One region of the Nocardia farcinica genome, then DNA from elsewhere that is predicted to be linked to it. Evidence: predicted binding sites of a transcription regulator. Region 1 holds the regulator's gene; the other holds the start of a gene.

The links. Region 1 encodes HspR, which represses chaperone genes until heat shock. Its sites were predicted from a motif close to ANNTGAGTNNNNNNNACTCANNT; they were not measured.
Region 2: a site for HspR is predicted at 1,916-1,938, ahead of lon (endopeptidase La). Genes of this name have one in related genera too.

Annotation. Positions count from the first base shown of each region.
Region 1 covers NZ_LN868939.1:1,018,409-1,021,640, forward strand. The annotation lists gene dnaJ (molecular chaperone DnaJ) at 1-1,028, shown strand, start outside; gene AMO33_RS21660 (heat shock protein transcriptional repressor HspR) at 1,028-1,426, shown strand; gene AMO33_RS21665 (FAD-binding oxidoreductase) at 1,904-3,076, shown strand; gene AMO33_RS21670 (FAD-binding oxidoreductase) at 3,081-3,232, opposite strand, start outside.
Region 2 covers NZ_LN868939.1:769,216-772,447, reverse strand. The annotation lists gene lon (endopeptidase La) at 1-1,837, opposite strand, end outside; gene AMO33_RS20610 (hypothetical protein) at 2,095-3,232, shown strand, end outside.

The DNA of each region.
Region 1 (3,232 bases):
GGGACAGCAAGGCCGAGGAGCGCTTCAAGGCGGTGAGCGAGGCGCACGCGGTGCTCTCCGATCCGGCCAAGCGCAAGGAGTACGACGAGACCCGCAGGCTCTTCGCCGGCGGCGGCTACCCGCGCGGCGGCTTCGGTCCCGGTGGGGCGGGCGGCTTTTCGCAGGGTTTCGACATCGGCGACATCTTCGGCGGCACCGCCGCCGGGGACGGCGGGCTCGGCGACATCCTCGGTGGCCTGTTCAACCGGGGCGGCACCCGCACCACGAGCAGGCCCCGCCGCGGCGCGGACGTGGAGACCGAGACCACCCTGGGCTTCCGCGAGGCCGCCCAGGGCGTCACGGTGCCGCTGCGGATGACCAGCCCGTCGCCGTGTACCACCTGTCACGGCAGCGGCGCGAAGCCGGGGACCAGTCCCCGGGTCTGCCCGATCTGCAACGGCACGGGCGTGGTCAGCCGCAACCAGGGCGCGTTCGGCTTCAGCGAGCCCTGCGACGGCTGCCGGGGCACCGGCTCGATCATCGACGACCCGTGTGTCGACTGCCACGGCAGCGGCATCCAGAACCGGACCCGCACCATCACGGTGCGGATTCCGCCGGGCGTCAGCGACGGCCAGCGGATCCGGTTGGCGGGCCAGGGCGAGGCGGGCCTGCGCGGCGCGCCGTCGGGCGACCTGTACGTCACCGTGCACGTCAGCCAGGACAAGGTCTTCGGCCGCAACGGCGACGACCTGACCCTGGTGCTGCCGGTGAGCTACGCCGAACTGGTGCTCGGTACCACGGTCTCGGTGCCGACCCTGGACGGCCGGGTCGGGGTGAAGGTGCCGCCGGGCACCGCCGACGGACGCACCCTGCGGGTGCGCGGCCGCGGCGTCCCCAAGCGCGGGGGCGGCGCCGGTGACCTGCTGGTCACGGTGAAGGTGGCGGTACCGCAGAAACTGGACGACGATGCTCTGGAAGCGCTCGAGCGCTACCGGGAAGCGGAGAAGGCCAGCGGATTCGATCCGCGTGCGGGATGGGCAGGTGCGTGATGTCCACTGATCCGAAGAAGGCGTCCGGCGGGGCGCGCGGCGAGTTCTTCATGATCTCGGTCGCGGCCCAGTTGGCAGGTATGCACGCGCAGACACTGCGCACCTACGACCGGCTCGGACTGGTCACGCCGCAACGCACTTCGGGCGGCGGGCGGCGCTACTCGGCCCGGGATGTCGAGCTGTTGCGCGAGGTGCAGCGGCTGTCCCAGGACGAGGGCGTCAACCTGGCGGGGATCAAGCGCATCATCGAGCTCACCAATCAGGTGGAGCGGTTGCAGCAGGAGGTTTCCGAGCTGCGGGCGGAGCTCGACCGGGTCCGGTCCGGCTACCGGCCGGATCTGTCGCCGCCGCAACGGAGTACGGCGTTGGTGGTGTGGAAGCCACGGCATCAGCGCTGAGCACGGTCGAGGGCCGGATCGCATCGGGCGATCCGGCCCTCGTCGTCTCTTTCGGAGTTCGCCGGGGCATCCGCGAGGAGACCGTTCGGTACCGGCGAATCGGCCATCGCCCTTCCGGTTTCGGGCGGACGGTCGATGCCGGGAGTATGCCTGCCGGGTTGCTCGGGCGCGCGGTCCGGATAGCCGGGCGGTCGCTCGTCGGCGGCGCGGGTCGTCGCGACGGCGGCGCGACGCGCCGATGCCGAGCATCGGATATCGTGGAATTACGCACCATTCCGGGTTTTCGGTTTGTTATGGGTCGAATTTCGCCCTACCGTTCATGTTTTCGCGGAATTACACGGCTGATGTTCATTGTTACCGTTCCGTTGCCCGCAACCCTCGCCTACACTCCAACCATCGGCTGCTGTCGAGTGTCCCGCAGCACCTCACTCGCCGGCGCGGTCAGTGTTTCGAGTGCGAAATGGGGTTGTGAGGCACATGGATTCGCGGTCCGTCGCTCTGATCCGAACGACGTTCAAGGCGGTCGCCGCGGACGATGCGGGACCGGACGAGCTGGCCAGGACGTTCTACGCGATCCTGTTCACCGACCACCCACAGATCCGCGACTTCTTCCCCGCCGCGATGGACGTCCAGCGCGACCGGCTGGTGAAGGCCATCTCCTATGCGCTCGACCGCCTGGAGGAGCCGGACAAACTGCTGCCCTTCCTCGCCCAACTCGGCCGTGACCACCGCAAATACGGCGTGCGCCGCGAGCACTACGCCGCCGTCGCCGGCTCGCTCAAGGCCGCGGTGCGACGATGCGCGGGCACCGAGATGTGGACCGACGAGGTGGACCGCGCCTGGGACGAGGGCCTGGCGCTGATCTCCGAGGCCATGATCGGCGCGGCCGAGAAGGAGACTTCGCCGTCGGCGTGGACCGGGCGCGTCGTCGAAACCCGCCAGGTGTTGCGCAATCTCACGATCGTCCGGCTGCAACTGGACCAGCCGATGGAATACGCCGCAGGCCAGTACATGAGCGTCCAGATTCCCTCCCGGCCACGGATGTGGCGGTATCTCTCGCCCGCCGTTCCGGCGAATCCGCAGGGCGAGATCGAATTCCACGTCCGCAGCATCCTCGGTGGCTGGGTGAGCCCCGCGGTGGTGAGTCAGACCCGCGTCGGCGACCAGTGGCTGATCGGCTCACCGCTGGGCGGGCTGGGCGTCCCGCGCAATGCCAAACGCAAGATGCTGATGATCGGTTGCGGTACCGGTATCGCGCCGTTGCGCGCGCAATTGCTGGAAATGGCACAGCGGCGCAGTAATCCCAAGGTGCACCTGTTCGTCGGCGGTCACCACCCGTGCGATCTCTACGATCTGGAGATGCTCAGCACCCTGGCGGTGACGAACAAGTGGCTCACGGTCACGCCGGTCACCGAGCACGAGGAGAATCCCTGGTGGTTCTACCGCGCTCCGGACGAGCCGGAGCCGGTGTTCCCCGCGCTCGAACCGCGGCTGACCGGTCAGCTCGGCAAGGTCGTCGCCGAGGCGGGGCCGTGGGCCGACCGTGACGTGCAGATCGCCGGCTCGCCCTCGATGGTGCAGACCACCAAGTTCCGCCTGATGGCCGCGGGCATCCCGGCCAAGAACATCCGGCACGACCCGCTGTTCTGAGCCGTCAAACCCCTTCGTACTGGATGCGGTCGGCGGGAGTGCCGGTCTCGATCAGCCGGTCCACCGTCGCCCGCGTCATGGCCGGTGAGCCGCAGACCAGCACCTGGTGCCGGTCGAAGGCGCCGTGCGAGCCGACCACGTCGGCCAGGGTGCCCT
Region 2 (3,232 bases), 250 kb from region 1:
CACCGCCCGCGCCGGTCACCGCGAGCCCGGTCGCCACACCCGGCACCGCGGTCCGCTCCACCGAATCGGGGGTGAAACGCGGCCTGCCCAGGTACTCCTTCAGATCGCCCACGTCGATCGTCAGCGGCGCCTGTCCGCGGTCGGTGACCACCTCGTCGTAGCCGAGTTCGGGATCGTATCCGGTGCGGATCGGCGTCACCGTGGGGTCGGAATCGGCTGGGCCCGACGCACTCTCGGTCAGCCGGGTGGCCGCCTTGCGGAGCGCCTTGGCGATCAGCCGCTCCATCTGGCGCACACCGGCCTCGCGGGTGTAGTTCGCCGCGATCTCGCGCAGCGCCGCCTCGGTGATGCGCACCTCCTCGGCGGTCAGCGCGTTGCGTTCCAGCTGCCGGGGCACCAGGAAGTCACGCGCGATGGCCACCTTGTCGGCCTCGGTGTATCCGTCGACGGTGATGAGCTCCATCCGGTCCAGCAGCGGGCCAGGGATGGTGTCCATGACGTTGGCGGTCGCGATGAACAGCACGTCGGACAGGTCGAGGTCGAGGTCGAGGTAGTGGTCGCGGAAGGTGTGGTTCTGCGCGGGATCGAGCACCTCGAGCAGGGCCGCCGCGGGATCGCCGCGGAAGTCCGAGCCGACCTTGTCGATCTCGTCGAGCAGCACCACCGGGTTCATCGACCCGGCCTCCTTCATCGCGCGCACGATCCGGCCGGGCAGCGCGCCGACGTAGGTGCGGCGGTGGCCGCGGATCTCGGCCTCGTCGCGCACGCCGCCCAGGGCGACGCGCACGAACTTGCGCCCGAGCGCCCGCGCCACCGACTCACCCAGCGAGGTCTTGCCGACGCCGGGCGGGCCGACCAGCACCAGCACCGCGCCGGACCCGCGTCCGCCGACCACCTCCAGACCGCGCTGTGCCCGCCGGGCGCGCACGGCCAGGTACTCGACCATCCGGTCCTTGACCTCGTCGAGGCCGTGGTGGTCGGCGTCCAGGACCGCGCGGGCGGCCGAGATGTCGGTGCTGTCGGTGGTCTTGACCTGCCAGGGCAGTTCCAGCACAGTGTCGAGCCAGGTGCGGATCCAGCCCGATTCCGGGCTCTGGTCGCTGGCGCGTTCCAGCCTGCCGACCTCGCGCAACGCGGCCTCGCGCACCGCCTCGGGCAGGTCGGCCTGCTCGACGCGGGTGCGGTAGTCGTCGGCGCCGTCGGGTTCGTCCTCGCCGAGTTCCTTGCGGATGGCGTTGAGCTGCTGGCGCAGCAGGAACTCGCGCTGGCTCTTCTCCATGCTCTCGCGGACCTCGTCACTGATCTTCTCGGTGACCTCGGCCTCGGCGATGTAGGCCTTGGTCCACTCGATCAGCACGGTCAGCCGCTGCGCCACGTCGGGGGTCTCCAGCAGTTCGCGCTTCTGCTCGGCCGTCAGGTACGGCGCGTAACCCGCGGTGTCGGCGATGGCGGAGGCGTCGGTGAGCTGGTTGACCGCGTCGACCAGCTGCCAGGCCTCCCGGCGCTGCAACACCGAGACGACCAGCTTCTTGTATTCGGCGGCCAGCTCCTTGGTGCGGCCGTCGGCGGGCGGGGTCTCGACCGGCTCGGCCTCGACCCACAGCGCCGCCCCGGGGCCGGTGACGCCGTGCCCGATCTTGGCGCGGCGTTCGGCCTTCAGCACGGCCGCGGGCGCGCCGCCCCGCATCCGGCCGACCTGTTCGATGGTCGCGATGACGCCGTAGGAGGCGTAGCCCTCGGCGAGGCGGGGCGCCAGCAGCACGGCGTCGGTCCCGGCGGCGCGGGCGGCGTCGATCGCCGCCTGCGCGGATTCGTCCAGTTCGATGGGCACGACCATGCCCGGCAGCACGATCGGATCGGTCAGGAACAGCACCGGCAGATCACGAGGTGTAGTCACGTCTTCGACCCTTCCAAAAGTTGAGCGATACCTACTCAACCCGGGGGTTACCGTGTTTGTTCCGCACCGATCCGGCGTTCGCCGAGGGCGAATCCCAGGCTCGCGGCATGCGGTCGCGGGGCGCGTTGACACCCTGCTCAGCGCAGTGAGAATGTGAGGGCCTTCGTCCAACGCATTCGCATGAGGGGGCTCCCACGATGGCGACACTCGCGGCAGGGGTGTTCATCGACTGGGAGAACCTGACCGGGCAGTCCAAGTTCATCGTCGATCTGGTGACCTTCCCGATCTTCGCCGCCGCCGCGGGCTGGCTCACCAACTGGACCGGCGTGCTGATGCTGTTCTGGCCGGTGCAGTTCCGTGGCGTGCGCGTGCCCGGCCTGCACGTGCTCTACCCGTATCTGCCGCGCCGGGTGCAGGTGCTGCCGACCTTCTCCGGCGACGGCAGGCGCCTCGGCTTCCAGGGTTTCATCCCGGCGCGTGCGGAGAAGATGGCCAGCATCTGCGTGGACAAGGCGCTGCTGCGGATCGGCAGCCCACGTGACTTCATCCACGAACTCGACCTCGACGGTGTCGCCGACTACATCGCCGAGCTGGCCCGCGCCCAGGTGCAGCAGATCGTCGACGAGGTGATGTACCGGGAGAATCCCGACCTGTGGCGGGCGGTGCCGCGGCAGGTGAAACAGGTGGTCTACCAGCGGGTGGAGGCGCAGCTGCCGAGCCTGTGCCGACGGGCGTTCGACTCGCTCGGCGACAACATCGACCAGCTCATCGACATCAAGTCCTTCGTCATCCGCTACCTGCGCGAGAACCCGACCATCCTGAAGGACCTGACCACCACCATCGCCGAGCCCGAGCTGAAGTTCATGGTCCGCATCGGCCTGCTCGGCGCGCCGTTCGGCCTGCTGATGGCGCTGTACCTGCACGTGCACAGCGGCATCCCGGTGCTCGGCTGGATCCCGGCGTGGGTGGTCGTCCTGCTGGCCTCGGCCGCGATCGGCGTGATCGTCAACGTCATCGCGGTGAAGATGGTCTTCGAGCCCGGCGAACCGCAACCGCGCTACAAGTACCTGTGGCGCCAGGCCCTGCTGGCCAAACGCCAGCCGCAGGCCGCCACCGACCTCGCGCACATCCTGGCCTACCAGGTGCTGACGCTGCCGAATCTCTCCGCCGAGCTGCTCGACGGACCCAACGGCGACAAGACCAGGCAGCTGGTGCAGCGCCTGATCGCCGACGAGATCCACCGCCAGCTGGGCCCCACCCACTCGGTGGTGCGGGCCGCCTTCGGCAGACGGCAGTTCGACAACCTGACCGTTGGCGCCGCCGGTGCGGCGGTGG